Regions from separate parts of the Cupriavidus sp. C2SS-8b genome, predicted to be linked through region 3. Evidence: predicted binding sites of a transcription regulator. Region 3 holds the regulator's gene; each other region holds the start of a gene.
The links. The regulator NrdR, encoded in region 3, represses ribonucleotide reductase genes. The targets are predictions, from matches to a motif close to CACNANATNTNGTG.
Positions count from the first base shown of each region.

Region 1: ACIGJB_RS14270 (ribonucleoside-diphosphate reductase subunit alpha) is a predicted target of NrdR. The motif match lies at 7,364-7,377, and genes of this name have one in related genera.
Region 2: ACIGJB_RS27625 (ribonucleoside triphosphate reductase) is a predicted target of NrdR. The motif match lies at 1,637-1,650, and genes of this name have one in related genera.

Region 1 is NZ_CP172716.1:3,077,363-3,087,741, reverse strand. Features, by position in the region: gene ACIGJB_RS14305 (hypoxanthine-guanine phosphoribosyltransferase) at 1-11, opposite strand, end outside; gene ffh (signal recognition particle protein) at 61-1,455, opposite strand; gene ACIGJB_RS14295 (cytochrome C assembly family protein) at 1,549-2,484, shown strand; gene ACIGJB_RS14290 (PP0621 family protein) at 2,492-2,752, shown strand; gene ACIGJB_RS14285 (histidine kinase dimerization/phospho-acceptor domain-containing protein) at 2,749-4,836, shown strand; gene ACIGJB_RS14280 (sigma-54-dependent transcriptional regulator) at 4,862-6,475, shown strand; gene ampD (1,6-anhydro-N-acetylmuramyl-L-alanine amidase AmpD) at 6,472-7,083, shown strand; gene ACIGJB_RS14270 (ribonucleoside-diphosphate reductase subunit alpha) at 7,603-10,379, shown strand, end outside.
Region 2 is NZ_CP172717.1:2,358,729-2,369,107, forward strand. Features, by position in the region: gene ACIGJB_RS27625 (ribonucleoside triphosphate reductase) at 1-1,592, opposite strand, end outside; rRNA gene rrf (5S ribosomal RNA) at 1,794-1,907, opposite strand; rRNA gene ACIGJB_RS27635 (23S ribosomal RNA) at 2,038-4,918, opposite strand; rRNA gene ACIGJB_RS27640 (16S ribosomal RNA) at 5,259-6,792, opposite strand; gene ACIGJB_RS27645 (hypothetical protein) at 7,372-7,494, shown strand; gene flgL (flagellar hook-associated protein FlgL) at 7,544-8,758, opposite strand; gene flgK (flagellar hook-associated protein FlgK) at 8,794-10,379, opposite strand, start outside.
Region 3 is NZ_CP172716.1:805,661-816,039, forward strand. Features, by position in the region: gene ACIGJB_RS03655 (pilus assembly protein) at 1-1,240, opposite strand, end outside; gene ACIGJB_RS03660 (pilus assembly PilX family protein) at 1,237-1,833, opposite strand; gene ACIGJB_RS03665 (PilW family protein) at 1,827-2,609, opposite strand; gene ACIGJB_RS03670 (hypothetical protein) at 2,606-2,974, opposite strand; gene nrdR (transcriptional regulator NrdR) at 3,219-3,683, opposite strand; gene glyA (serine hydroxymethyltransferase) at 3,827-5,074, opposite strand; ZMP/ZTP riboswitch at 5,201-5,302, opposite strand; gene ybgC (tol-pal system-associated acyl-CoA thioesterase) at 5,458-5,862, shown strand; gene tolQ (protein TolQ) at 5,859-6,542, shown strand; gene tolR (protein TolR) at 6,569-7,006, shown strand; gene tolA (cell envelope integrity protein TolA) at 7,026-8,192, shown strand; gene tolB (Tol-Pal system beta propeller repeat protein TolB) at 8,392-9,756, shown strand; gene pal (peptidoglycan-associated lipoprotein Pal) at 9,780-10,292, shown strand; gene ybgF (tol-pal system protein YbgF) at 10,316-10,379, shown strand, end outside.

The DNA.
Region 1 (10,379 bases), 1.4 Mb from region 3:
GCGGTCATCATGATGTCTTTCCTGTTCTTGTCTCTTGCGGGGTAGGGCGCCTGGCGCGGATCAGCGGTTGAAGAGGCCCTTCATGCCGCCCTTCATCGCGCCCATCTGGCGCATCATCTTCATCATGCCGCCGCCCTTGAGCTTCTTCATCATGCCTTGCATCTGGTCGAACTGGTTCAGCAGGCGGTTCACTTCCTGCACCGGCACGCCCGCGCCCGCGGCGATGCGGCGCTTGCGGCTGGCCTTGATCAGCTCGGGCTTGGCTCGCTCGGCGGCGGTCATGCTGTTGATGATGCCTTCCATGCGGGCCACCTGCTTTTCCGCCTGATCCATATTGGCGCCTTGCGCCTGCTGCGCGAACTGCGCGGGCAGCTTGTCCACCAGGCTGCCCAGGCCGCCCATCTTCTTCATCTGGCCGATCTGGGCCTTGAAGTCTTCCAGGTCGAAGCCGCCGGTCTTCTTGATCTTCTTGGCCAGCTTCTCGGCGGCGTCCATGTCCACGCCGCGCTGGGCTTCCTCGACCAGCGCGAGGATGTCGCCCATGCCCAGGATACGCTGGGCCATGCGGTCGGGGTAGAACGGCTCCAGGCCGTCGAGCTTTTCGCCGACGCCGACGAACTTGATCGGCCGGCCCGTCACGTGGCGGACCGACAGCGCGGCGCCGCCACGGGCATCGCCGTCGAGCTTGGTCAGCACCACGCCGGTCAGCGGCAGCGTGTCATTGAAGGCCTTGGCGGTGTTGACCGCGTCCTGGCCGAGCATGGCGTCGACCACGAACAGCGTTTCCGCCGGCTTCAGCTCGGCGTGCAGCGCGGCGATTTCCTGCATCATCGCCTCGTCGATACCCAGGCGACCCGCGGTATCGACGATCAGCACGTCGTGGTAATGCTTGCGCGCCCAGTCCACCGCCGCACGGGCGATATCGACCGGCTTCTGGTCGGGCTGGGAGGGGAAGAACTCGGCGCCCACCTGTTCGGACACCGTCTTCAACTGTGCGATAGCGGCCGGGCGATACACGTCGCACGAGACCGTCAGCACTTTCTTCTTTTTGTTCTCTTTGAGCCACTTGGCCAGTTTGCCGACGGTGGTCGTCTTGCCGGCGCCCTGCAGACCGGCCATCAGGATGATCGCGGGCGGCTGCACGGCCAGGTTCAGCTCGGCGCTCTTGGCGGCGCCGGTTACGGCTTCCTCGCCGCCGATCACCGAGGTCAGCTCGCGCTGGACCACGCCGACCAGCGCCTGCCCCGGAGTCAGGCTGGCGACGACATCCTCGCCCAATGCCTTTTCCTTGACGCGGGCGATGAACTCGCGCACGACCGGCAGGGCCACGTCGGCCTCGAGCATGGCCAGGCGCACTTCGCGCAGCATTTCGGCGGTATTGGCCTCGGTCAGGCGGGCCTCGCCGCGCATGGTCTTGACGACCCGCGCCAGGCGTTGAGTGAGATTGTCCAGCATGGCAGGAATGGGGGAAGAAAGGGCTGTGTTGCGGCCTCTGTTACCGGATCAGCCGCCCGCCACCGGCAGGGGGCACTAAGGTAAACTGCGCAAATGGTCATTGTACTGTATGCCCTGACGGCACTTCTCTATTGCGGGCTGGCTTTCCACGGCTGGGCCACGCGCAATCCGCGGCTGGCCGCGGCCGGTAGCCCGGCCGGTGGCGCGGCCTCGGCCGTGATGACCGCCAACGGCGGGCCAGCGGCCGGCAGCGACGCCCAGCCGGGCTGGTGGCACCTGCTGATGGCGGCCGTGCTAGCCAGCCACGGCCTGCTGCTGCACGAAACCATTTTCCCGGCCGACCATATGATGTTCGGCTTCGCTTTCGCGCTGTCGGCCATGCTGTGGCTGGGCGTGGGCATCTACTGGATAGAGAGCTTCTTCTTCTCGCTGGCCGGGCTGGGACTGATCGTGATCCCGGTGGCGCTGGTCGCCAGCCTGATGCCGCTGGCGTTCCCGGGCTCGCAGATCCTGGGCTACGCCGCTCGGCCGCTGTTCAAGCTGCACTTCATCATCGCCAACGTGGCCTATGGCCTGTTCACGCTGGCCGCCTTCCACGCCTTCCTGATGCTGCTGGCCGAGCGCCGCCTGCACGGCTTCAAGCATGCGCCGTCGCGTCCCGGCAACGTCAAGCCCAAGGGCCCGGCCGAACAGTGGCTGGGCCGCTGGCTGGACCTGCTGCCGCCGCTGCTGACGCTGGAAAAGCTGCTGTTCCGCCTGATCGGGGCGGGGTTCGTGCTGCTGACGCTGACCATTGCCTCCGGCCTGCTGTTCTCCGAGGAACTGTTCGGCCGTGCCTTCCGGCTCGACCACAAGACCGTGTTCGCCTTTATTTCATGGGCGATGTTTGGCGGCATCCTGGCCGGGCGGCATTTCCGCGGCTGGCGCGGCCGAGTGGCGCTGCGCTGGGTCATCGCGTCGTTCGGCATCCTGCTGCTCGCTTACGTTGGCAGCCGCTTCGTGATCGAAGTGATCCTGCACCGGCTCTGAGACCGCCATGGCAAGAATCTTCATACTGCTGGCCGTGGTGCTGGGGGTCTTCTGGTGGCTGCGGTCGCGCGCCGAGGCCCGACATAACGAAGCCGCCCGCGCATCCCGCCCGGCCGACGCCCCGGACAACGGCAAGGGCAACCCCGAGGCCATGGTCCAGTGCGCCCACTGCGGCGTTCACCTGCCGGGCAGCGAAGCCATTGCCTGGCGCGGCCTGCACTATTGCCGGCGCAGCCACCTGCCGGACGACAGCGGCGACCGCGCATGATCACGGCGCGGCCGACGCATACCGCCCGGCTCGCCGCATGGCCCGGCTTCGCGCAACTGTGGCGCGCGCCCGAGCCGCCTGATTTCCACTGGCGCCTGCTGCGCTATTTCTGCTGGACCCGCATCGCCGTCGGCCTGCTGCTGCTGGCCTTCACCATCATGCAGCGCGGCGCGGAGTCGCACGGCGTGTCGCTCGTGCTGCCGTTCCAGCTCGCCTTGCCCGCCTACAAGACGGCGGCCATGCAGCTGGCCTTGCCCTACCTCGGCATCGCGCTGGCCATGCTGGCCGGCACGCTGTGGCGGCGGCGCTTCCACCTGCGCGTGCGGCTGCAAGTGTTGGCCGACCTGGCCATGCTCGGCCTGATCTACGAGGCTGTTGGCCGCAACGGCCATGCCGACGGGCTGGCGATGATCTTCCTGCTGCCGGCGCTCGAGGCCGGCGCGCTCACCAGCTTGCTTTTCGCGCTGTTTGCCGCCTCGGTCTCGGCCCTGGTGGTCATGGCGCACCCGTTCGCGCTGACCATCCTGCAACGCCAGGCGGATGGTGGTCTGCTCGGCTCCGGCCTGTACGGGCTGGTGTTCATGATCGCGGCGCTGCTGATGTACATGCTGGCGTACCGCCAGGTGGCGCAGGAAAAGCTGGCGCTGGCGCGCGAGCAGGAGTTGCGGCTGCAGCAGCTGGTCAATCGGCTCATGGTCAACGACATGCAGGACGGCGTGATGCTGGTGCGCGCCAACGGCATGGTGGTAGCGGCCAACCCCGCCGCCGTGGTGCTGCTGGGCGTGCAGCCGCATGAACGCGTGTATTCGCGCACCAGCCGCGACAATGTGGGCGTGGAGGGCGGCCAGGCTGTGCTGTTCGACCTGCGCCGCATCCCGCGCCTGCAGCCGCTCATGGAAATGCTGCGCGACTGGGTGCGCAGCAAGGACGACGTGCCGCGCATCCTGCAACTGCTGCCCATCGTCTCGCGCTCCGCTCCCCCGGGCGGCGGCAACCTGCACACGCGGCTGCGCCTGCGCTTTGTATTGCCGGGCCTGGCAGGGCTGCGCAATACCATCTCCAGCACCTCGACCCTGCCATCCAGCCTTGACACCGCCGCGTGGAACGAGCTGACGCCCGAGGTCGCGGCGCGCCTGCGCCTGGCCATCGCCCAGCAGGAAGCCATGGCCTGGTCCCCCGACGACGAGGCCCTGCTGCGCAGCGAGATGCGCGACACCGTGCTGGTCCATATCGAAAGCTGGGAGCGCATCGCCGAGCAGGTCCAGCAGGAAAAGCTCGCCGCCATGGGGCGGCTCGTGGCCAGCGTCGCGCACCAGATCCGCAATCCGCTGGCGGCCATCAGCCAGGCCAGCGAGCTGCTGGGCGACGGCGCGGGCATGGGCGGCGATGGCGGCGTGGAATCGGATGTCGATGCACGCCTGCTGCGCATCATCCATGACAACGTGCGGCGGCTGGACCAGGTCGTGTCCGACGTGCTGCAGCTGTCGCGCCGTCCGCGCACGGGCCGCAGCACCGCGCAGCTGGCGCAGGCGCTGCCCGAGATCGTCGAGCGCTGGCGCCTGGAGATGCGCTCTCGCCGGCCGCGCGCCGGCGACACGCGCCAGCCGGGCCGTGGCGAGATCAACCCGAATGCGGTCCGCCTCACGGTCGACGTGGCGCAGCCGGTGGTCTTCGACACCTCGCAGCTCCAGCAGGTGCTCGGCAACCTGCTCGACAACGCATGGCGCTACTGCAGCCGCCTGCCGGGCGCCATCCGCCTGCTCGCGCACGCGCTGGACCAGCACCATGCCGAGCTGATCGTCTGGAACGACGGCACCGAGATTCCGCGCGAACACCAGCGCAGCCTGTTCGAGCCGTTCTTCACCAGCAACGCGCAAGGCACCGGGCTGGGCCTGTTCATGGCGCGCGAGCTGTGCGGCGCCAACGACGCACAGGTCCGCTACGGCACCATCGCGCTGGATGACCTGCTCGCGCGCACCGGCCTGCTGGCTGCACCGCGCGATACACTGCCCGCCAAGGCCTTCGTGCTGACGCTGCGCATCGACACTGGCGATGCGATGCAGGCAGACACGCAGATCCATTGAATTTCCGCACCTGACACGCCACTCCATGCCACCCAGAACGCCCGGCCCTGACCCGATCCTCGTCATCGATGACGAGGCAGACCTGCGCGAGCTGCTGGATATTTCCATCCGCCGCATGGGGCATGACGTGGTGCTGGCCGGCTCGCTGGCCGAAGCGCGCGAAAAGCTCGCGCAGCGTCGCTACAGCCTGGTGCTGACCGACATGCGCCTGGGCGATGGGCTGGGCATCGAGATCGTGCGGCAGCTGTCGGCTTCCCCGGAACGCGTGCCCGTGGCCGTCATCACGGCCTACGGCAGCGCCGACAACGCCGTCGAAGCGCTCAAGGCCGGCGCGTTCGACTACATCGCCAAGCCGGTGTCGCTGGACCAGTTGCGCAGCCTGGTGATGAACGCGCTGGGCCGCCAGCAGGCGCGCGAAGACCAGGACGCCGCCGCCAGTGCCGATGCCAGCCTGGGCGCCGACCGCGCCGCCGCGCTGCTGCCCGGCCACTCGCCGGCCATGCAGGAGGTGCGTCGCTCGCTCTCGCGGCTGGCGCGCAGCATGGCGCCGGTGGTGATCAGCGGCGAGTCGGGCAGCGGCAAGGAGCGCGCCGCGCACGCCATCCACGCCACCAGCGCGCGCGCCGCGCATCCGTTCGTGGCGGTGAACTGCGGCGCCATCCCCGAAAACCTGATGGAGTCCGAGTTCTTCGGCCACGTCAAAGGCGCGTTCACCGGCGCCGACGGCGAGCGCGGCGGCTTCTTCCAGTCGGCCAACGGCGGCACGCTGCTGCTCGACGAGGTGGCCGACCTGCCGCTGGCCATGCAGGTCAAGCTGCTGCGCGCGCTGCAGGAGCGCCGCGTGCGCAAGATCGGCGCCACGCGCGAAGATGCTGTCGATGTGCGCGTGATGTGCGCGAGCCACAAGGATCTCGCCGCCATGGTCGCGGCTGGCCAGTTCCGGCAGGACTTGTACTACCGGCTCAATGTGCTCGAACTCCGCATGCCGACGCTGCGCGAGCGTGCCGAGGATATCCCCGTGCTTGCGCGCGCCATCCTCGAACACCTGGCTGTGCGCTATGGCGACCCCCGTCCGCGCCGCCTGTCGCAGGCCGCGCTGGAAAGGCTGGTGGCCTATCCGTTCCCGGGCAATGTGCGCGAGCTGGAAAACCTGCTCGAACGCGCCTACGCGTTTGCCGAGTCCGAAGATATCCAGGTGGCCGACCTGGGCCCGCTCGACGCCAATATGGAACGCGCGGCGCTGCGTGCGGCGCCGTCGCCACTGACCCCGTACACACCGTGGGCCGGCGGCGGGATGCCGGCGGGCATCGTGCCGGCCGAGCCCGCCCCGGTCCCCATGCCGATCGTGCCGCAGCAGACTGCAGCAACGCCGGAGGCGGAAGCCGTGGCCGTGGCTGAAGACGTGCCCGATGCCGCCGAGCGTGCCTGCCGCGGCGTGGCGTTTCCGATCGACCTGCAAGCCCGGCTCGAGAAGGTCGAGCGCGAGATCATCCTGCAGGCGCTGGCGCAGACCAGCTTTAACCGCACGGCCGCAGCGCCGCTGCTGGGCCTGAACCTGCGCCAGCTTCGCTATCGGATCCAGCAGCTTGGTATCCGCGACGGGCGGGACGAACGCGACGAAGGGGAGGGCACGGCATGACGTCTCCGGCGTGCGGCCCCGTCCCAGCCAGCTTCCTGCCGGACGCCGAAGGCTGGGTGCCGGCCGCGCGCCGCGTGCCATCGCCCAATTACGACGAGCGGCCCGCGGGCATGCCCGTCGACCTGGTGGTGCTGCACAACATCAGCCTGCCGCCAGGCCAGTTCGGCAGCGGCGATATCGAGGCCTTTTTCCAGAACCGGCTCGACCCGGACCGCCACCCGTTCTTCGCCACGATCCACGAGGTCCAGGTGTCCGCCCACTTTCTGGTTCGGCGTGATGGCGAACTCGTGCAATTCGTGCCGTGTGGCAAGCGCGCGTGGCACGCGGGGCTGTCCGACTTCTTCGGCCGCGGCCGCTGCAACGACTTCTCGGTCGGCATCGAGATCGAAGGCGCCGACGACCAGCCATTCACCGCCGCCCAGTACGCCACCACCGCCACCCTGGTAAAGGCCCTGCGCGCCACTTTGCCGGTGCAGGCGATTGCCGGCCACAGCGACATCGCCCCGGGCCGCAAGACCGACCCCGGACCGCACTTCGACTGGGACCGTTTCGCGCGTCTCGCCGACGTTCCGGAAAACCTGTTACCCTTCCGCCCCTCGCACAGTTAAGGTGCTTGCGGGGCCGCCGAGGGGCTGTCACAGCACCATGTCGGCGCGATGTCACATGCCAAATCCCCACGTCGGTGTGGGGCTATCGGACGCGCCGCCCGGATAAAAAAAATTTCCAAAAAATGTGCGTCTGCGCACGACTTGGCGCGAGCCCTTGTCGTAGCGCGGTTCCCGGGAATGTGGCGCTGCCGCACTTGTCATCCGGGTGTCGCAAGCACGCTTGTCAAGACTGGTCATCCGGATTTCTTTCACTATACTTAGCCCAGTTTTCCGCAGTGACCACTATATCTAGTAGTTGATCCGGGGAGCTGGCCTAGCAGTGAAGGGTTGCTGTCGCAGACGTGGCGATAGTGGTTGAAACCCTGATGTGGGGTCGGCGCATCATAAGAGTCCCTGGCGAAATGTTTAGCAAACGGCAGTCAGTCCCGTCACCTTCCATGAGCGGCAGGACACTTTCGCAGCCCATTTCGCCAGGGACTCTTTTGTCTCTTAAAACAGGCTAAAAACAGGAGTTCCTATATGCAAACGGCCCAGAACGAAATCACCACGGGCGCAGCGGGCGCCGCCGGTATTGCAGGTACCGCGCAGCAGGCCCCCGCCGCCCAAGCCGGCACGACGAACTACCAGGATTACAAGATCATCCGCCGCAACGGCGCCGTGGTGGCGTTCGAGCCGTCCAAGATCAACGTCGCCATGACCAAGGCCTTCCTCGCCGTGAACGGAGGGCAGGGGGCGGCCTCCGCCCGCGTGCGCGAGATCGTCGAGCAACTGACGCAGAACGTGGTGCGCGCACTGGTGCGCAGCCGCCCGAGCGGTGGCGCCATCCATATCGAAGACGTGCAGGACCACGTTGAGCTGGCCCTGATGCGCTCGGGCGAGCATGAAGTGGCCCGTTCCTACGTGCTGTACCGCGAAAAGCGCGCCCAGGAGCGCGCCAGCGCCAGCGCGCAGGCCGTGGCCCGCGTGCAGGAAGCCGGCATCCAGTTCAACGTGACTGACGGCGGCGTAACCAAGCCGCTGGACATCGTCGCGCTGCACGCCCTGCTCGACAACGCCTGCGCCGGCCTGGGCAAGGCCGTGAGCGCCGAGCCGATCCTGAAGGAAACGCTGAAGAACCTGTACGAAGGCGTGCCGATGACGCAGGTGTACGACTCCGCCATCCTGGCCGCGCGTACCCTGATCGAAAAGGACCCGGACTACAGCCAGGTCACCGCCCGTATCCTGCTGCACACCATCCGCAAGGAAATCCTGGGTGCCGAAGTGACGCAGGCCGAAATGACCACGCGTTACGCCGAGTACTTCCCGAAGTTCATCGCCCGCGGTATCGCCGCCGAGCTGCTGGACGAGAAGCTGGCCACCTTCGACCTGGCCCGCCTGGGCGCCGCGCTGGACGCAGGCCGCGATTTCCAGTTCAACTACCTGGGCCTGCAGACCCTGTATGACCGCTACTTCCTGCACATCGACGAGACTCGCATCGAGATGCCGCAGGCATTCTTCATGCGCGTCGCCATGGGCCTGGCCCTCAACGAAACCGACCGCGAAGCGCGCGCCATCGAGTTCTACCAGCTGCTGTCGTCGTTCGACTTCATGTCGTCCACGCCGACCCTGTTCAACTCGGGCACCCAGCGCTCGCAGCTGTCGTCGTGCTATCTGACCACGGTCTCGGACGACCTGGAAGGCATCTACGAAGCCCTGAAGGAAAACGCGCTGCTGTCCAAGTTTGCCGGCGGCCTGGGCAATGACTGGACCAACGTGCGCGCACTGGGCTCGCACATCAAGGGCACCAACGGCAAGAGCCAGGGCGTGGTCCCGTTCCTGAAGGTGGTGAACGACACCGCCGTGGCCGTGAACCAGGGCGGCAAGCGCAAGGGCGCGGTCTGCGCCTACCTGGAAACGTGGCACCTGGACATCGAAGAATTCCTGGAGCTGCGCAAGAACACCGGCGACGACCGCCGCCGCACGCACGACATGAACACGGCCAACTGGATTCCGGACCTGTTCATGAAGCGCGTGATGGAAAACGCCGACTGGACGCTGTTCTCGCCGTCGACCTGCCCGGACCTGCACGACAAGGTCGGCAAGGCGTTCGAGCAGGCCTACCTGGGCTACGAAGCCAAGGCAGCCGCCGGCGAACTGAAGCTGTTCAAGAAGGTGCCGGCCATGCAGCTCTGGCGCAAGATGCTGGGCATGCTGTTCGAAACCGGCCACCCGTGGATCACCTTCAAGGATCCTTGCAACATCCGCAGCCCGCAGCAGCACGTCGGCGTCGTCCACAGCTCCAACCTGTGCACGGAAATCACGCTGAACACCAACGACAGCGAAATCGCCGTGTGCAACCTGGGTTCGGTGAACCTGGTGGCCCACCTGGCCAAGCAGGCTGACGGCTCCTACGTGCTCGACCACGCCAAGCTGCAGAAGACCATCCGCACCGCCATGCGGATGCTGGACAACGTCATCGACATCAACTACTACGCTGTCGAGAAGGCCCGCAACTCCAACCTGCGCCACCGTCCGGTCGGCATGGGCATCATGGGCTTCCAGGACTGCCTGCACGTGCTGCGCACGCCGTACGCCAGTGACGCGGCGGTGAAGTTCGCCGACACCTCGATGGAAGCCGTGTGCTACTACGCCTACCAGGCCTCGACCGAGCTGGCCGAAGAGCGTGGCCGCTACGAGACTTACACCGGCTCGCTGTGGGACCGCGGCATCCTGCCGCAGGACTCGCTCAAGCTGCTGGCCGAAGAGCGCGGCGGCTACCTGGACGTGGACATGTCCAGCAGCATGGACTGGAGCGGCCTGCGTGCCCGCATCAAGCAGCACGGCATGCGCAACTCGAACTGCATCGCGATCGCGCCGACCGCCACGATCTCGAACATCATCGGCGTGTCCGCGTGCATCGAGCCGACGTTCCAGAACCTGTACGTCAAGTCGAACCTGTCGGGCGAGTTCACCGTGGTCAATGACTACCTGGTGCGCGACCTGAAGGAACGCGGCCTGTGGGACGAAGTGATGGTTGCCGACCTGAAGTACTTCGACGGCTCGCTGTCGCGCATCGACCGCATTCCGCAAGACCTGCGCGACATCTACGCCACCGCGTTCGAAGTCGAGCCGAGCTGGCTGGTCGAAGCCGCCAGCCGCCGCCAGAAGTGGATCGACCAGGCCCAGTCCCTGAACATCTACATGGCCGGCGCCTCGGGCAAGAAGCTGGACGACACCTACAAGCTGGCCTGGCTGCGCGGCCTGAAGACCACGTACTACCTGCGCACGATGGCTGCCACGCACGTGGAGAAGTCCAC
Region 2 (10,379 bases), on a different replicon from region 3:
AGGCGGAAATTTTCAAGCGCCCGGCGTACCAGGCGCTTGCAAGCCTCGCCGCTGGACAGGCGCTCGCCCATGTAGAGATGCAGCACGGTACCGCCGGTGTATTTGGCTTGCAGCGCTTCCTGCTGCGCCAGGGCTTCGAAGGGATCATCGGTGAAGCCGGCCGGCAGCTGCGAGGAATTGGTGTAGTAAGGCTGCTCCGCCGTACCGGCCTGCAGAATGCCGGGCCAGCGTTTACGGTCCTCCCGCGCGAAGCGATAGGTAGTGCCCTCGGCCGGCGTGGCCTCCAGGTTATACATATGGCCGGTCGCTTCCTGGTATTCGACAATGCGCGCGCGCACATGGTCGAGCACGCGCAGCGCGAAGCCGCGACCCCAGTCCGTGGTGATGTCGTGGATATCGTCGGTGAAGTTGCGGATCATCTCGTTGAGGCCATTCACCCCGAGCGTCGAGAAGTGATTGCGCAGCGTGCCGAGGTAACGCCGGGTGTACGGGAACAGGCCCTGGTCCATCAGCTTCTGGATCAGCTCGCGCTTGGCTTCGAGCGAATCGCGGCCGATATCGAGCAGGTTATCGAGCCGCTGCAACAGGCCGGCTTCGTCGCCTGCATTCAGATAGCCCAGCCGCGCGCAGTTGATGGTGACCACGCCCAGCGAGCCAGTCTGCTCCGCGCTGCCGAACAGGCCGTTGCCGCGTTTGAGCAGTTCGCGCAGATCGAGCTGGAGCCGGCAGCACATGGACCGAACCATGTTCGGCTTGAGCTCGGAGTTCACGAAGTTCTGGAAATACGGCAATCCGTACTTGGCCGTCATGTCGAACAGCTGCGCGGCATTCTGGCTTTCCCAGGGGAAGTCCGGCGTGATGTTGTAGGTGGGAATCGGGAAGGTGAAGACGCGGCCAAGGGCATCGCCTTCGGTCATGACTTCGATATAGGCGCGATTGATCACGTCCATCTCGGCCTGCAGGTCGCCATAGCGGAACGGCATTTCCTCGCCGCCGATCACCGGCACCTGTTCACGCAGGTCTTCTGGGCAGGTCCAGTCGAACGTGAGGTTGGTGAACGGAGTCTGCGTGCCCCAGCGCGACGGCACGTTGAGGTTGTAGATCAGTTCCTGCATGTGTTGCCGGACCTCGGCGTAGGACATGCTGTCCTTGCGCACGAAGGGGGCCATGTAGGTATCGAACGACGAGAACGCCTGCGCCCCCGCCCACTCGTTCTGCATGGTGCCAAGGAAGTTCACGATCTGGCCGACCGCGCTCGACATGTGCCGCGGCGGTGCGGCCTCTACCTTGCCGGGCACGCCATTCAGTCCCTCATGCAACAGCGTGCGCAGGGACCAGCCGGCACAGTAGCCGGACAGCATGTCGAGATCGTGGATGTGAAGGTCGCCCTCGCGATGGGCCGTTCCGGCTGCGGGAGCGTAGACATGTGACAGCCAGTAATTGGCGGTAACTTTGCCCGCAACGTTGAGGATCAGCCCTCCCAGCGAGTAGCCCTGGTTGGCATTGGCGTTGACGCGCCAGTCCTCTCGGTTCAGGTACTCGTTGACGGACGATTCCACGTCAACCAGGGTCCTGTGTGAATTCGATCCCATTGCGCCCCTCAAGCACTAAATGTAGGGGCGTATTATTCACCGGACACTATATCTAGGCTTGCTCAGGATCAAACGGATCGACTTCTTCAGTCGGACGGCGGCCAATCATCCTTGCCGTCAGCGGCCGGCAACCGGTTATCTAGACGTGCAAAGCAAAAACCCCTCGCAGCACATGCTGTCGAGGGGTTTTGCATTGTAAGAGCCTGGCGATGACCTACTTTCACACGGGTAATCCGCACTATCATCGGCGCGGAGTCGTTTCACGGACCTGTTCGGGATGGGAAGGGGTGGTTCCAACTCGCTATGGTCACCAGGCATAAGGGGTTGTGGCGCTGGGCAGTTCGTCCAACGCCACCAATTCGGGATGTAGTCTTTGTAGTCTTGGGTTGTGCTGTATCAGCCGGCACAAGGCGATCGACCCACCAGGCTAAAACACACTGGTTATAGGATCAAGCCTTACGGGCAATTAGTACTGGTTAGCTTAACGCATTACTGCGCTTCCACACCCAGCCTATCAACGTCCTGGTCTCGAACGACCCTTCAAGGCGGTCAAGCCGCCAGGGAATCCTCATCTTCAGGCGAGTTTCCCGCTTAGATGCTTTCAGCGGTTATCTCTTCCGTACATAGCTACCCTGCGATGCCTCTGGCGAGACAACAGGTACACCAGCGGTACGTCCACTCCGGTCCTCTCGTACTAGGAGCAGCCCCCGTCAAGATTCCAACGCCCACGGCAGATAGGGACCAAACTGTCTCACGACGTTTTAAACCCAGCTCACGTACCTCTTTAAATGGCGAACAGCCATACCCTTGGGACCGGCTACAGCCCCAGGATGAGATGAGCCGACATCGAGGTGCCAAACACCGCCGTCGATATGAACTCTTGGGCGGTATCAGCCTGTTATCCCCAGAGTACCTTTTATCCGTTGAGCGATGGCCCTTCCATTCAGAACCACCGGATCACTATGTCCTGCTTTCGCACCTGCTCGACTTGTCGGTCTCGCAGTTAAGCACGCTTTTGCCATTGCACTTTAGGTACGATGTCCGACCGTACCAAGCGTACCTTCGAACTCCTCCGTTACACTTTGGGAGGAGACCGCCCCAGTCAAACTGCCTACCATGCACTGTCCCCGACCCGGATTCACGGGCCAAGGTTAGAACCTCAAACAAACCAGGGTGGTATTTCAAGGACGGCTCCACGTAGACTAGCGTCCACGCTTCAAAGCCTCCCACCTATCCTACACAGATCGGTTCAAAGTCCAATGCAAAGCTACAGTAAAGGTTCATGGGGTCTTTCCGTCTAGCCGCGGGGAGATTGCATCATCACAAACACTTCAACTTCGCTGAGTCTCGGGAGGAGACAGTGTGGCCATCGTTACGCCATTCGTGCAGGTCGGAACTTACCCGACAAGGAATTTCGCTACCTTAGGACCGTTATAGTTACGGCCGCCGTTTACCGGGACTTCAATCAAGAGCTTGCACCCCATCATTTAATCTTCCGGCACCGGGCAGGCGTCACACCCTATACGTCCACTTTCGTGTTTGCAGAGTGCTGTGTTTTTATTAAACAGTCGCAGCCACCATTTTATTGCAACCCCTTCACCCTTCTGGCGCAGGCCAGTCAAGCTACCAGGGCGTACCTTATCCCGAAGTTACGGTACCAATTTGCCGAGTTCCTTCTCCCGAGTTCTCTCAAGCGCCTTAGAATACTCATCTCGCCCACCTGTGTCGGTTTGCGGTACGGTCTCGTATGACTGAAGCTTAGAGGCTTTTCTTGGAACCACTTCCAATTGCTTCGCAGCACTAGGCCGCTCGCCCCACATCCTTGAATCCCGCGCCCGGATTTGCCTAAGCGCCTTCTCCAATGCAGGGACCGGGACTTCCAACACCCGGACAACCTTCCGCGATCCGTCCCCCCATCGCATCATACGACGGTGCAGGAATATTAACCTGCTTCCCATCAGCTACGCATCTCTGCCTCGCCTTAGGGGCCGACTCACCCTACGCCGATGAACGTTGCGTAGGAAACCTTGGGCTTACGGCGAGGGGGCCTTTCACCCCCTTTATCGCTACTCATGTCAGCATTCGCACTTCCGATACCTCCAGCATCCTTTACAAGACACCTTCACAGGCTTACGGAACGCTCTCCTACCACGCACATTGCTGTGCGTCCGCAGCTTCGGTATATAGCTTAGCCCCGTTACATCTTCCGCGCAGGACGACTCGATCAGTGAGCTATTACGCTTTCTTTAAAGGGTGGCTGCTTCTAAGCCAACCTCCTGACTGTTTTAGCCTTCCCACTTCGTTTCCCACTTAGCTATATTTGGGGACCTTAGCTGGCGGTCTGGGTTGTTTCCCTCTTGACACCGGACGTTAGCACCCGATGTCTGTCTCCCGTGATTGCACTCTTCGGTATTCGGAGTTTGCTATGGCGGGGTAATCAGCAATAGACCCCCCAACCATGACAGTGCTCTACCCCCGAAGGTGAGACACGAGGCACTACCTAAATAGTTTTCGGAGAGAACCAGCTATTTCCAGATTTGTTTAGCCTTTCACCCCTATCCACAGCTCATCCCCTAACTTTTCAACGTTAGTGGGTTCGGTCCTCCAGTACGTGTTACCGCACCTTCAACCTGGCCATGGATAGATCATCTGGTTTCGGGTCTACACCCAGCGACTGAACGCCCTGTTCGGACTCGCTTTCGCTACGCCTGCCCTAATCGGTTAAGCTTGCCACTGAATGTAAGTCGCTGACCCATTATACAAAAGGTACGCCGTCACCCGTTTCCAGGCTCCGACTGTTTGTATGCATGCGGTTTCAGGATCTATTTCACTCCCCTCCCGGGGTTCTTTTCGCCTTTCCCTCACGGTACTGGTTCACTATCGGTCGATCACGAGTATTTAGCCTTGGAGGATGGTCCCCCCATCTTCAGACAGGATTTCACGTGTCCCGCCCTACTTCTCGTACACCTAGTTCCACAACGCTGTTTTCGCATACAGGGCTATCACCTGCTATGGCCGGGCTTTCCATCCCGTTCTGCTAACAACACTGCTAAAGAGTACAAGGCTCTTCCCATTTCGTTCGCCACTACTCTGGGAATCTCGGTTGATTTCTGTTCCTGCAGCTACTTAGATGTTTCAGTTCGCCGCGTTCGCTTCCCTTGCCTATGTATTCAGCAAGGGATGACCCATGCGGGCCGGGTTTCCCCATTCGGACATCTCCGGATCAAAGCTTGTTTGCCAGCTCCCCGAAGCTTTTCGCAGGCTACCGCGTCCTTCATCGCCTGTGATCGCCAAGGCATCCACCACATGCACTTGTTCGCTTGACCCTATAACGAGTGTGTCTCAGTGAGACCATTCGCTACAGGTGAGTTCTCGCATTTGTGCCGTATTCCAAGTCATCTTTCGATCACTTAAATACATTTTGGTTGATACAATCACAACCCGGTATCGCGTTTTGTACTACAGCGTCTCATCAACGCTCGCGCGACACCTTTACTACATCCCATATTGTTAAAGAACAGCCGATGCGCAGGATAGACCCGCGCTCGCTTGGCAAATGCCAAATGCAAGCGCTTGGATTTAAGCGCTTGCATTTGGCTTCAGCCCAGGCTGAAACAACAAACAAACCGATAAGTGTGAACGCTCGACGTTAGATGCACGCTCTGGAAAGGAGGTGATCCAGCCGCACCTTCCGATACGGCTACCTTGTTACGACTTCACCCCAGTCATGAACCCTGCCGTGGTAATCGCCCTCCTTGCGGTTAGGCTAACTACTTCTGGCAAAACCCACTCCCATGGTGTGACGGGCGGTGTGTACAAGACCCGGGAACGTATTCACCGCGGCATGCTGATCCGCGATTACTAGCGATTCCAGCTTCACGTAGTCGAGTTGCAGACTACGATCCGGACTACGATGCGTTTTCTGGGATTAGCTCCCCCTCGCGGGTTGGCAACCCTCTGTACGCACCATTGTATGACGTGTGAAGCCCTACCCATAAGGGCCATGAGGACTTGACGTCATCCCCACCTTCCTCCGGTTTGTCACCGGCAGTCTCTCTAGAGTGCCCTTTCGTAGCAACTAGAGACAAGGGTTGCGCTCGTTGCGGGACTTAACCCAACATCTCACGACACGAGCTGACGACAGCCATGCAGCACCTGTGTCCACTTTCCCTTTCGGGCACCTGATGCATCTCTGCTTCGTTAGTGGCATGTCAAGGGTAGGTAAGGTTTTTCGCGTTGCATCGAATTAATCCACATCATCCACCGCTTGTGCGGGTCCCCGTCAATTCCTTTGAGTTTTAATCTTGCGACCGTACTCCCCAGGCGGTCAACTTCACGCGTTAGCTACGTTACTGAAGAAATGAATCCCCAACAACTAGTTGACATCGTTTAGGGCGTGGACTACCAGGGTATCTAATCCTGTTTGCTCCCCACGCTTTCGTGCATGAGCGTCAGTGACGTCCCAGGGGGCTGCCTTCGCCATCGGTATTCCTCCACATCTCTACGCATTTCACTGCTACACGTGGAATTCTACCCCCCTCTGACATACTCTAGCCTGACAGTCACAAGCGCCATTCCCAAGTTAAGCTCGGGGATTTCACGCCTGTCTTATCAAACCGCCTGCGCACGCTTTACGCCCAGTAATTCCGATTAACGCTCGCACCCTACGTATTACCGCGGCTGCTGGCACGTAGTTAGCCGGTGCTTATTCTTCCGGTACCGTCATCCGCCCCAGGTATTAACCAGGACGTTTTCTTTCCGGACAAAAGTGCTTTACAACCCGAAGGCCTTCTTCACACACGCGGCATTGCTGGATCAGGGTTGCCCCCATTGTCCAAAATTCCCCACTGCTGCCTCCCGTAGGAGTCTGGGCCGTGTCTCAGTCCCAGTGTGGCTGATCGTCCTCTCAGACCAGCTACTGATCGTCGCCTTGGTAGGCCTTTACCCCACCAACTAGCTAATCAGACATCGGCCGCTCCTGTCGCGCGAGGCCGTTACCGGTCCCCCGCTTTCACCCTCAGGTCGTATGCGGTATTAGCTAATCTTTCGACTAGTTATCCCCCACGACAGGGCACGTTCCGATGTATTACTCACCCGTTCGCCACTCGCCGCCAGGCCGAAGCCCGCGCTGCCGTTCGACTTGCATGTGTAAGGCATGCCGCCAGCGTTCAATCTGAGCCAGGATCAAACTCTTCAGTTCAATCTCTGTGTGGGTCCGAAGACCCTCGCTCTTTCGAGCGGTCGCTCACTCTCAGAAAACTGACTGACCAGATCCGAAGACCCAGTCACGTTTTGCTGTGCGAGCACTGTATAACTTTTGAGCTAAAAGACCGAAGTCTTTCGCATCCGCTATCAAGCGCCCACACTTATCGGTTGTTTGGTTGTTAAAGAACTGCGCAAACGGCTTTGCCGTTTTGCGTCGCTGCGTTTGCGTCAGCAGCGAAGAAGCGAGACTATAAAGAACATTCAGCGATTATGCAACTACTTCTGAAAAATTCTTTATTCCGGACGGCGTACTCATTTGAGTTTCTGCCAGAAAATCGCTCCCGCTTGCGGTGCTCTGCGAGCGGGGAGCGAATAATAATGCGGACATGGCCAAGTTGCAAGTCTTTGACGAAAGAAACTTCAAGCGCCCCTTTAAGCACCCCGAGGCGCTGCTCGCACCGGAATGCATGCAAAGAGCAGTAGACGCCGCCCCCGGTGTGACGAGCGACCGTTCTCTTATTCTCTTGCGATGGTGGATCAGCGTCCACGTCTTGGAGCGGACCGCGACGGGTGGATGATGTCGCTGTGTGTCTCGCCGGAAACGGCCATGGGCGTCGCGATTGCCTTGCACGAGGATGGCGACACCATTGCGATCGACACTCTCAACCGCTTGATCGAGCTTGCTATCTCGTCCTAGCAGTTGGTCCATCGCACAGCACGGCGATGGACCAACGGGAACCCAAGCCTTACAAATATTTAAACAAATTCATACCCTGAATTTGCATAAACGACTGCTGCGCACCTTGCAGCGCAGTCTGGCGCTGATAGTACTCGGTTATCGCCGCAGCGTAGTCCAGGTCCTGAACGCTGGACAACGTGTCTGAATACGACTGGCCCCGGTTGGTGCCGATGATGTTCAGCGCATCCAGCTCCTGCATGCGCGAACCCACCGAGGCGCGAACGGTCAGCACATTGTCCAGCGAGTTCGAGAACTGGCGGAGGCCGGTGGCGAGGGTGTTCGACAGGTTGGCCGAGTCTGCGTCGGTTGCCGTCGGCTTGCCCAGGGCGTCGATCACCGATTTCAGGTTGGCGAACATGTCGGTGCTGCCCTGGCTGGCCGGGTCCATGGAAATGGTGTCGCCATTCTTGGGCGTCCCCTTGACCGTGAAGGTAATGCCAGCCGCGGAAATCTGACCGGGGTCGGTGTAATTCATCGGCGTGCCAGCCACCGCGGCGCCGGAAGGATCCTTGATGGTGTACTGCATCGTGCCGCTGCTATCGTCGAACGTCAGCGTGAGCGCAGTGCCGTAGAGCGGATTGGTCGGATCGGTCGTGGATACCTGGCCATAGGTCGCGGTGCCGGTGTTCGCGCTGTTGCCCTGGAGCACGTAGCCGGCCGAGCTTTGCACGCTCTGGAAGACTTCACGGCCATTGCTGCCGGCCGGCATCTGGCGAGACACGTCGACCTGGAGCTGCTGCTGCTCGGTATTGCCGACGTACTGGACGCCACCGCCGCCTTGCACGAACGGCGCCGAGCCGGATTTTGTACCGCCGAACAGGTACTGGCCATTGCCGTCGTCGGCATTGGCCAGGCCGAGCAACTGGTCATACTGGCCCTGGAGTGCCGTGGCCAGCGAGGCGCGGTCCACGTCGCTCATCGTACCGTTGCCGGCCTGCACCAGCAGCGTCTGGATGTTCTGCGTGACCGTGGTCACGGTCGAAAGCGTGTTTTCTTCCGTGCCCAGCGCGATATTGGCCTGCGTGCGCGAGGTGGCGTACTGGCTGTTGACCGCGCTGGCCTGCGAAATGGTCAGCGCGCGCGTGGCGGCAACCGGATCGTCGGAGGGCGTGAGTACCTTGCGGCCAGTGCCGAGCTGCTGCTGGATGTGCAGCAGCGACGACTGCTGCATGTTCATCGAGGCCAGGCCTTGCTGGTAAAGCGTGGAGCTTGCGACGCGCATTGTCTGTTCCTTCTCGAATTCTTGATCTGGTCCGCTTACCGGCCAATGCCGATGATGGTGTCGAACAGCGTGCTGGCCGTCTGGATCACGCGGGCGTTGGCCTGGTAGAGCTGCTGGAACTTGAGCATGGAAACCGTTTCTTCATCCATGTTCACGCCCGACACCGATTGCTGGGCCGTGCGAATCTGGGTCGTGATGCTGCCCTGCGATGTCGAGGCAATCTGCACGGACTTCGCGCGCGTGCCGACGTCATTGACGAGCTGGGCATAGGCGTCGTTGAAGCTCGACACGCCGCCGATGGTTTTGGCGTTCTGCAGCTTGGCCAAAGCTAATGCATTGCCATTGTTGGACACCGCACCGGTGGTCGCCGACAGCGACAGCGTAAACTGGTCGCCCGCGCTCGGCGCCCCGCCAAAGCTGAAGGTCAGGCCACCGATGGTGTACTCAGTGTTCGCGCCATTGACGACGGTACTGCTCGGGGTGATGACATTGTTTTTCTCGTCCACGAACGTATAGCCGGCAGCACCGTATGTCGCGGTGATCTTGGCGGCCGGGGGGGTGAAGGGCGAGGACACTGCGGCCAGCGAGGCCGTGCCGGTGCCGGTATTCGTCACCACAGCATCCACCCGCGCCGGGGAGGCCGCTGCGATCTTGGCAGGGTCACTGATGGCCATGTCGAAGGCGCTGGCCGCATGGCGGGTCGGCTGGATCGAGAACGAGTCGTTTTGAGCCATACCCGAACTGACCTGCACGCTGAAGCCGTCCGCACCGATGGTGAGCGGCAACGTAGCACTGGCAGGTTGCGTGGCCACCACCGTCTTATCCGACAGCCGGGTCAGTGTGTAATTGGCGCCGTCGAACTGCAGGGTGTAGTCGCTTGTGGTGAGCGCCGAGGCACTGGTGATCGTGGTCTGTGCCTGGGCACTGCCGGTATTGTTCGAATTGGGCTGCGTAGTCGCCGTACCCAGCGTGAACATGTCGTTGCCGACGGCACCGTTCAGATCCATGCCGAGCTTGTGCTGGTCATTGAACGACTGGCCAAGCGCCAGTGACAGGCGGCCGATCGCGTTCTGTGCCGAGTCCAGCGTCTCGGTGCGGAACTGCAGCAGACCGCCCAGTGACCCGCCGGTGATGGAACCCGCTTCGCTCTCATATACCGTGCCGTTGGGCAGCGTAAGGCCCACCACCGTCCGGCTCGAATCGGCCGCCGAGGGAATGGCCTTCAATGCGTAGGAATCATTACCCATCACCAGCGGCTGGCCGTTGCCGACGAACACGTTGTAGGTGCCGCCGTCCTGCACCACCACCTTGGCGCCGACCAGCTTGGTCAGCTCGGCCACGGCCTGGTCGCGCTGATCCAGCAGATCGTTGGGCGGCTGGCCGCCGGAGGCTGCCTTGAGCTTGGTGATCTCGCCGTTAAGGTTGGCGATCTGCCTGGTATAGGAATTGATCTGATCGACAGCAGTGCCGACCTGTGTGTTCACGCCCGACTGCAGTTGATCGAAATAATTGCTGGCCGCGCGCATCTGGCCCACGAGCGCCTGGCCCGCCGACAACATACCCTGGCGTGCCGCCGGGTCAGCGGGGGTGTCCGCCACCGCCTGCACGGCGGCGAAGTATT
Region 3 (10,379 bases):
TGTGCCGGCACGTTGGGGTTCCCGGCTTGAGACGTCCGGTGGCATCGGCTAACGGGAAGTGCCACAACTGGCCACTGTCGTCGGTGGCATAAATGGCGAGCGCCCCGCCTGTCATGCCGCTCAGGACGCTCACGCCCGTTAGTGCCGATGTCACCGGGGCGCCGGTGCAATCGCGTTCTGGCAGCGGCCAGGTCAGCGCGGCATCCGCCGCGGCGCCTTCCAGTGGTATCAGGGCCAGGCCCGGTCGGGATGCCGGGCTGTCGGCGCGTGCTTCGACGGTCGTGACGGCGAACCACCGCAGCCCTTCGTCCCCGGCAAAGGCGGCGGCGCGTACCGGGCCGCGGGCGGAAAGCGGCAGGGCAGGCGTTGCGGTGATTTCCCATTGAAGCGCGATCGGCGCCAGATCTGTCGGGGCGGTGATATCGAGCGCAAAGATGCCGGGCGCGCTATCCCCTTCAGCCTTGGCCGGGATAGCACATAGCAGCACGGTGCGCCATTCCCGATGGATCACGACGTCGGCGGCCTCCGGACGGGGGCAGGGTACGGGTGCGAGCGAACTCTTCGGGTCGGCCATGTCGAGCGCCTGCGCCAGCAAAGTCCGCGGCAGGTAGGCGGCAAGCTCCTTGCCATCGATCGCATCGAACCCATGCAGCGAGGCGTCCGTGGTGCCGAGCCAGACCATATGTGGCCGCTTGCCATATCGCTCCCGGAACGCGGCATGGCCGGATTTGCCCGGTTGCCAGGCCGGTGGACGAACGACGAGCAAGCGTGCGCCGCGGGCATTGGCCATGCGCGTTTCGCGCGGACGCAAGGCGGCGTTGGTGCGTTCGCCGCGCAGCCATGCCAGCTTGTCCTGCCCGGATACGCCGTTTCCCGCTTCCGGTGCCATTGCGGGCGGGCTTGCCGCATCGCGTGCGGACTCCTGCAGCGGTACCAGGCGTTCCGGCTCCGGGCCGGTCGGGGCGATCGACGTGTAAAGACGCCGGGATGCCACCGGGTTCGCATCGAGCGATGCGCCGGCCTCCCAGAGTCGTGCGTGGGATACCGGTCCCGTGGGCTGCTGCTGCGGACTCCATCCAAGTGCATCAAGGCGGCCGGTCCAGGGGTAAGCGCCGTTTCGAAGCTGATAGGCCAGGGGAAGATTGCCGGCGGGAAGGTCCGGAACCGTGCCGGCCCAGGCTGTCCCAGAAAGCGGCAAGAGCCAGGCCAGGACAAGGACAATCATGCGGTGCGGGCTCATGGCTGAATCACGCTCTGGACTACGGCGGTCGTATCCCGGCTGCGGCCGAAGCCGATTGCCGTGACACGGAAGCGCGTTGCGGGCCGTTCCTGACCGTAACCGTCGAAGGCCGCTATGTCGCCGATCAGCTCGGCGACATAGCGCGGCGCGATGGCCGTTCCGGCGATGCCTTCCGGCAACCCAGGCATCGCCTTGCCTGTGAACGTGCCGAACGGCACGCCGACATCATCGGGGGATCCTGTGCCCGACAGCCAGGCTTGCCATACGGGCATGCTATCGGGGGCCGGGACGCAGACCCCGGCCTGCATGCCCGAGCCGCAAGTCCCGCTTGCCGGCAGCGGCTCGAGACGGCCGCGCGGGCCGCTGCCTGCGGCGGCTGTCAACACGTCCGCTTCGCCATCGAGCAGCGCCACTTCCGCCGCGCGGAAGGCGATTTCGCGATCGAGCTGCAAGGTGGCGAGCTGGCGCGTGGAGAGCAGGAACTGCAGTGCGGCCGCTGCGCTGAACACCGCGAGCAGCAGGAGCGTTGCAGCGAACAGCAGCGTCGCGCCGCCATGGATTCTGTGGATGCGGAACATGATCCTGGCTAGCACAATGTCTCCTGGCAGCGCGGAGCATTGCGCAGGCGGATGGTCGTGGCGAAGATCCGCCACGCGTTCCGGTCATGTCCGGGGAGCCTGTCGAAAACGTCAGCCATCGCGTTGTCGACGTACGCATAGGCGGTCGTTGCCGGCATGCCCGCCGTGGCAGCCCCGCGACGCTCCAGGCGGAAGGCCAGTGCCACCTGCACCGCCACCACACGGTGCCATGCGTCGTCGCCCATGGCGCTGACCTGGTCCGCGCGCAGGAAGGTGTCGGATGGCCCACTGCTGCGGGACTCCATGGCGTAACGAATCTGCATCGATTCCACGCCACGCACCATCGCGCCGGAGGTCCACCCGCTGCAGTCGATCATCGTCTGGTCGGGCATGGTGCGTTCGCGCGCATGGCTGCTGCCGCTGAAGCGGACCAGCAAAACGTCGCTGCCGCCGATACCCGATTTACCGCAGGCCGGGATGGAAGCCATGGACGGCTGGCCGCAATCGTCCGCACCGCTGATCGCGGGCGTGGCCGGCGCCCTGGCGGCCGGATCCGGCCGCCAGCCGCCTTGCCGGATCAGGAGGGAAAGAATACTCAGCGCGCGCTGCCCACGTTCTTCCAGCAAGGCGCGCTCCGCGGTGGCGAGATAGGCCGCGCGGCATAGCAGGAATGCGGTGCCGGCGACTGCGGTGACCACCAGCCCCAGTGCCAGGCCGACCATCATTTCTGTCAGCGTGAAGCCCTGCGCCGGCAGAAGGCGTAAATGGCCCTGTGCAAGACGTGATCTCATGGCTGTATCCACAGTGCGATGCCGCGCAACGTCGCCGGGGAGTCCGCGGCGCCAACTGCCAGCCTGGCAATCGCCAGCTTGCGGGTCAGCGCGCATGGGGTTTGCCCACAGCCTTCGGCGGACGCCGGATCGGGCCGGTTCATCGGAGCCATGCCCAGCGCCGCGATTTCCGCGATTTCTCCGGTGGTTCGCATGGCGTGGGCGAGTTGCTCATGGCCGCGCAGCCGTGCCAGTGCCGTGGTCCCCACACTGGCCAGCGGGATCAGGCCGGCGCTGACGATCAGCAGGGCGCAGAGCGACTCGGCCAGGACATAGCCGCGGCCGTAACGGCAACAGGAATGGAGCGGGCGAAGGCGAGGCTGCATGGCGCGGTGAGGATGGCGGTGAGGCCATCAAGGTACCGCGCTGCACAGCGCCAATCCGTGGACAAACGTAGTGAAACTGGCAAATTTGGTTGCGAGACGCGGCCCTTACGTGCCCTCGATATTCAGGAAATGAGGCCGTATCGACCAGAGGACGGCAGCATGCGCCTGAACATGCGTTCCGGGGCGCCAGGCGGCGCGAATCCGGCGGCGTATCTGCAGAATTGCTGAGAACGCTGAACGCTGGCTAGCGCTTGCTGTTTCCTGCCGTGACCTCGGCCAGCACATCGGAAAACTCGGCGACGTCCTCGAAGCTGCGGTACACGGAAGCAAAGCGGATATAGGCGATCTTGTCGAGCTTGCGCAGTTCGCGCATGACGAGTTCACCGACCTGGCTGCTCGGAATTTCTTTCTCGCCAAGCGCCAGCAGCTTTTCTTCAATGCGGGTGATGGCTTCGTCGATGGCTTCGGCGGAGACCGGGCGCTTGCGCAGCGCCAGGCGCATCGAATCCTTCAGCTTGGCGCGGCTGTAGTCCACGCGCGAGCCGTTCTTCTTGACGATGGCCGGGAAGAACAGTTCGATCCGTTCGTAGGTGGTGAAGCGGCGGTCGCAGGCTTCGCAGCGTCGGCGCCGGCGCACGGCGTCGCCGTCTTCCGACATGCGCGTGTCGAGCACCTGGGTATTGGAATGTCCGCAAAAGGGGCATTTCATGCCTGACCACCTTCAGAGTAAAGCCCCGTCGCCTTGGTATCTTGTCCTTCTGCGGCAACCGGGCGGGTTGGCGAGGCCCGCAAGCGGCACGAGGGCGCGCCTGCGGGGCTGCCGGCCGCCCTTGCGGGCGGCCTTGCGCGGCATCAGCCGTAGACCGGGAAACGCTTGGTCAGTGCCGACACCTGCTCGCGCACGCTGGCGATGTTGCCGGCGTCGTGCGGGTTGTCCAGCACGTCGGCGATCAGGTTGCCGACGATGCGCGCTTCTTCTTCCTTGAAGCCGCGCGTGGTCATGGCCGGCGAGCCAACGCGGATACCCGAGGTCACGAACGGCTTTTCCGGATCGTTCGGGATGGCGTTCTTGTTCACGGTCAGGTGCGCTTCACCCAGGATGCGCTCGGCTTCCTTGCCGGTGATGTTCTTGGCGCGCAGGTCGACCAGCATCACGTGGCTTTCGGTGCGGCCCGAGACAATGCGCAGACCGCGTGCGATCAGCGTTTCGGCCAGCACGGCGGCGTTCTTGACCACTTGTTCCTGGTAGGCCTTGAACTCCGGCGTCAGCGCTTCCTTGAACGCCACGGCCTTGCCGGCGATCACGTGCATCAGCGGACCACCCTGGATGCCCGGGAAGATCGACGAGTTGATGGCCTTCTCATGCTCGGCCTTCATCAGGATCACGCCGCCGCGCGGGCCGCGCAGGCTCTTGTGCGTCGTGGTGGTGACGAAGTCGGCGTGCGGCACCGGGTTCGGGTAGACGCCCGCGGCGATCAGGCCGGCGTAGTGGGCCATGTCGACCATGAAGTAGGCACCGATCGACTTGGCAACCTTGCTGATGCGCTCGAAGTCGATGCGCAGCGCGAAGGCCGAGGCGCCGGCGATGATCAGCTTCGGCTTCTTCTCTTGCGCCAGTTTTTCCAGCGCGTCGTAGTCGATGTCTTCCTGCGCGTTCAGGCCGTAGCTGACTACGTTGAACCACTTGCCGCTCATGTTCAGGGCCATGCCGTGGGTCAGGTGGCCGCCTTCGGCCAGGCTCATGCCCATGATGGTGTCCCCCGGCTTCAGCACGGCGAAGAACACGCCCTGGTTGGCCTGCGAACCCGAGTTCGGCTGCACGTTGGCGGCTTCGGCGCCGAACAGTTGCTTGACGCGGTCGATGGCGAGCTGCTCGACGATGTCGACGTACTCGCAGCCACCGTAGTAGCGCTTGCCGGGATAGCCTTCGGCGTACTTGTTGGTCAGTTGCGAGCCTTGCGCGGCCATCACGGCCGGCGAGGTGTAGTTTTCGGAGGCGATCAGTTCGATGTGGTCTTCCTGGCGCTGGTTTTCCTTCTGGATAGCGGCAAAGACCTCGGGGTCGATCTGGTCGATCGTATAGCGGCTGCGTTCGAACATGGCGAAACTCGTCTGAAAAAAGGGAATCCGATTACTGCATCGGGGTAGGGCGCGCGGGGAAAGCGATTGGCGGCCGGCACCGGCGGAACCATACGAACCGTCGGCGCAGGGCGCACCCTGCTTCCCATTCGCTGCCCAGGCGAGCGGCAGGCGCTTGAAACTTCACGCCAGAGAACTTGCGCTTCCTCGTGGTAGTACCCACTGACATCGCCAGTCGCGCAAGATGGAATGGTTGGGCGCAGTGTAGCGTGAGGCGGGGATTTGCCGCAAGCCGCGCCCCATGGCCCGCAACGCCAGGCCCGGTGCGGCCCGCAACTTGCTGTTGCAAACTCGTCCTGCGGGTTAACACCGAAGCTGTCTCGCTGTCCGTTACAATCCCGGCCATGACAAACTTTGCCTGGACCCTGCGGGTGTACTGGGAAGACACCGACGCCGGCGGCGTAGTGTTTTACGCCAACTATCTCAAGTTCTTCGAGCGCGCCCGGACCGAGTGGCTGCGCTCGCTGGGTGTCGAACAGCAGGCGCTGGCAGATGAGGCCGGCGTGGTCTTTATCGTCCGCAGCACGGCAGTGGACTACAATGCGCCCGCCCGGCTCGACGACCAGCTTGAGATCCGCACGCGCATCGAACGTGTAGGGCCGGCCTCGGTGCAGTTCGCGCAAGAGGCCTGGCGCGCCGAGACGTTGCTCGCCAGCGGCCAGATTCGCGTTGGCTGTGTCGATCGAAGCACTTTTCGTCCGTCTCCCATTCCCGCCCCTGTCCTGGCAACCATCAAGGCCGCCCGATGAATCCCGTGACCGTCACGCAAGACCTGTCGATCATTACGCTGGTGCTGCACGCCAGCCTGCTCGCCCAGGCCGTCATGGCGCTGCTGCTCGTCATGTCGCTGTTCTCCTGGACATATATCTTCCGCAAGCACCTGGCGCTGCGCTCGGCGCGCACGCAGACGGAAGGGTTCGAGCGCGACTTCTGGGCCGGCGGCGACCTGCAGGCGCTCTATAACAGTGCGGCGAACAACCGGCACAACACCGGCGCGCTCGAGCGGATTTTCGAATCGGGCATGGGCGAGTTCCTCAAGGCGCGCGAGCGCGGCAATGAAGCGAGCGCGCTGCTCGACGCCGCCCGCCGCGCCATGCGCGCAGCCTACCAGCGCGAGATGGACGTGCTGGAATCGCACCTGCCGTTCCTGGCCTCGGTCGGCTCGGTCAGTCCCTATATCGGCCTGTTCGGTACCGTGTGGGGGATCATGAACGCGTTCCGTGGCCTGTCCAATGTGCAGCAGGCGACGCTGGCATCGGTGGCGCCCGGCATCGCCGAAGCATTGGTGGCTACCGCAATCGGCCTGTTCGCCGCGATTCCGGCCGTGATTGCCTATAACCGCTACGCCACCGAGATCGATCGGCTGGCGATCCGGTTCGAAAGCTTCATGGAAGAATTCCTGAACATCCTGCAGCGGCAGACCCGCTGAACGACTGAACGACCAGGAGCCCAGCAATGGCAGCCATTCAGCGCCGCGGCGGATCCCGCCGCCGGGCCAGTGCCGAGATCAACGTCGTACCGTATATCGACGTGATGCTCGTGCTGCTGGTCATCTTCATGGTGGCGGCACCTATCGTCAGCCCCGCCGTCGTCGACCTGCCCACCGTGGCCAACGCCACGCCGCAACAGAAGGCGCCTCCGATTGTCGTGACCGTGCACGAAGACGGTGCGCTGACTGCGAGCGGAAAGGACAACGCCGGCAATTCGTTCGAGCGCAAGCTCGACAAGAACGGCTTGCTCGATTTCGTGCACCAGCGCCAGAACGAGAACCCGGACCAGCCGGTCGTGATCGCCGCGGACCGCTCGGTCAAATACGAGTCCGTGCTCGATGTCATGTCCGTGCTCAAGGCCGACGGCATCAAGCGTGTCGGCCTGATGGTGAAATCCAAGTAGAACGCGCCCGCTGCGTGAGATGCCTGTCCGAATGCCGCGCCCCATGACGACCGCTGCCGCCTTTCCTTACCAGCCGGTGAAGGAGCGGGGAACCCTGCGTTCCTTCCTGCTCGCGCTCTTCATGCACCTGCTGCTCGGCATCGTGCTGTACTACGGCGTGCATTGGCAGAGCAGCACCCCGGTCGGCTCCGAAGCGGAACTCTGGGACGAGATTCCCGCTACCACAGCACCGCCACCCGCGCCACCGGCACCACCCGAGCCGGTGGTCCAGCCGCGCCCGGTGCCGCCGGCGCCCGAGGTGAAGAGCAAGGTCGAGGAAGACGCCGATATCGCGCTCGAACGCCAGAAGCGCCGCGCCGCCGAGCAGGCCGCGCGCGAAGAGGCCGCGCGCAAGGACGCCGCCCGCAAGGAAGCCGAACGCAAAGAGGCGGAGCGCAAGGAAGCCGAGCGCCAGGAGGCGCAACGCAAGGACGACGCCAGGAAAAAGGCCGCCCAGCAGGAGCAGCAGCACCGCGAGCAAGCCGAGCGTGAGCGCGAACGCGAACGCGAACGCGAACGCGAGCGCAAGGAGGCCGATGCCAAGGCCCGGGCCAAAGCCGATGCCGAGGCCGAGGCAAAGGCCAAGGCCAAGGCCGACGCGCAAGCGAAAGCCAGGGCTGAGGCGGATGCCAGGGCCAAAGCCGAGGCAAAGGCCGAAGCCAAGGCAAAAGCGGAAGCCGATGCAAAGGCCAAGGCGGAATCGCAAGCCAAGGCCAAGGCGGACGCCGATGCCAAGGCCAGGCGCGAAGCTGCGGCCAACGCGCAGCGCAAGGGCGAACTGGCGCGTCTGCAGGCCATGGCCGGCGGCGGCGCCGGTGGCCAGGGCGGTGGCGGCGTGGGCAGTTCTGCGGGTGCGGGCGCCGGCGGCGGTGGCAAAGCCTCGCCGGGCTATGCCGATCGTGTGCGCCGCAAGGTCAAGCCCAACATCGTGTTCACCGAAGACGTGCCGGGCAACCCGACCGCCGTGGTATCCGTGCAACTGGCGCCGGACGGATCGCTGATGTCGGCGCGGCTGAGCAAGTCCAGCGGCAATTCGGCCTGGGACAACGCCGTGCTGCGCGCCGTCGAGCGCTCGGACCCGCTGCCGCGCGACGAAAACGGCAAGGCGCCGGCGAGCTTCACTATCACTTTCCGTCCCAAGGATTAAGTGACCCAGGCACCATGACTTGCAACATAATGCAACCTTCATTAACCGGTGCCAGTCCCACCGCTACCATGACAGGTTGCCTGAGGCGGCCGGCAGCGCGCGATGCGCGCGCGGAACGGATATGCGCCATGCGCATCGACGCCTGTTCTGCTGTCTGCCTGCCGTGCCTGACGAAACCTGAAATCGACTGAGGAGCAGCATGCGAAAGCTTTGGGCCCCCAACTGGCTGTCCGCGAAGCGGCACCAAGCAAACCAGGCCGCAAACCTAGCGGCGAACCGGCTCATCGGCCGCCACGCGCTGATGGTCTGGCTGGCCGCCGCGCTGGCCATGTCCGCCGGCGCCGCACAAGCACAACTGAACGTAGAGATCTCCGGGGTCGGCTCGAGCCAGTTCCCGGTCGCCACGGCTAATTTCCAGGGCGAGGCGCAGGCTCCGCAGAACCTGACCGCGATTATCCGCGGCGACCTCTCGCGCAGCGGCCGTTTCCGCAACGTCGACCCGGGCGGCGCTACCGTGGCCGAGTCGGCCAATGTCGATCTCGGCAGCTGGAAGAGCCGCGGTGCCGATGCCTTCGTCGCCGGCAGCGTGACCCCGTCCGGCAATGGCCAGTACGAAGTGCGCTTCCGCCTGTATGACACCGTCAAGGGCCAGAGCCTGGGCGGCCTGGCTTACAACGTCAACCAGAGCCAGCTGCGCGTGACGGCCCACAAGATCGCCGACTACATCTACGAGAAGCTGCTGGGCGAGCGCGGCGTGTTTGCCACGCGCTTGTCGTACGTGTCGCGCGTCGGCGGCCGCTACCAGCTGCTGATCTCGGACTCGGACGGCCAGAATTCGCAGGTCGCGCTGACCAGCAACGAGCCGATCATCTCGCCGTCGTGGTCGCCGGATGGCCGTCGCGTGGCTTACGTCTCGTTCGAGAGGAAGAAGCCGGTGGTGTACGTGCACGATCTGTCCACCGGCAAGCGCACCATGGTGTCCGACCAGAAGGGCAACAACAGCGCGCCGTCGTGGTCGCCGGACGGTCAGCGCCTGGCCGTGGCCTTGTCGAAGGACGGCAACACCCAGGTCTACATGATCAATGCCGATGGCTCCGGCTTGCGCCGCCTGACCCGCAGCAGCGCGATCGATACCGAGCCGCAGTTCGCGCCGGACGGCAAGAGCATCTATTTCACCAGCGACCGCGGCGGTGCGCCGCAGATCTATCGCATGCCGACAGGTGGCGAAGAGGCGGGCGGCGCGCAACGCGTGACCTTCAAGGGCAGCTACAACGTCAGTCCGCGGATTTCGCCGGACGGCAAGTACCTGGCGTACATCACGCGGTCGGGCGGCTTCAAGCTGCAACTGCAGGACCTGACCAACGGCGACGTTACCTCACTGACCGATACGTCGAATGACGAAGCGCCGAGCTTTGCCGCCAATGGCAAGTACATCCTTTACGCTACCCGCGTGGGCGGCCGTTCGGTGCTGGCTGCCGTATCCACTGACGGGCGTACCCGGCAGGTTCTGTCTCTCCAGTCCGGCGATGTGCGCGAGCCGTCCTGGGGTCCTTTCATGCAATAACGCCATAACAGGAGTCTCTCGCCATGCCCCAACTGATGACCAAAACCCTTGCCATCGCCGCCCTGCTGACCCTGGGCGCCTGCAGCTCCGGCGTGAAGCTGGACGATGCCGCCAATGCCGGCGCCAACAAGGGTGGCACCGGTGCCGATGCCCGCACCGTCCAGCCCGTTGACGTTTCGCGCGATCCGCTGAACGACCCGAACAGCCCGCTGGCCAAGCGCAGCGTGTACTTCGACTTCGACAGCTACAGCGTCAAGCAGGACTACCAGGGCATGCTCGGCGATCACGCCAAGTACCTGAGCGCCAACAAGGGCCGCAAGATCCTGATCCAGGGCAACACTGACGAGCGCGGCACCAGCGAGTACAACCTGGCGCTGGGCCAGAAGCGTGCCGAGGCCGTGCGCCGTTCGCTGGCGACCATGGGCGTGCCCGACAACCAGATGGAAGCCGTGAGCCTGGGCAAGGAAAAGCCGAAGGCAAATGGCCACGACGAGGCTGCCTGGGCTGAGAACCGCCGCGCCGACATCAACTACTGATCTGATCCGCGTACAGGCCATCCATGAAAGCACGCGTTTCCACCCTGTTGTGGCTCGCCGCCGTTTCGGGCGCGGCCATGCTGCCCC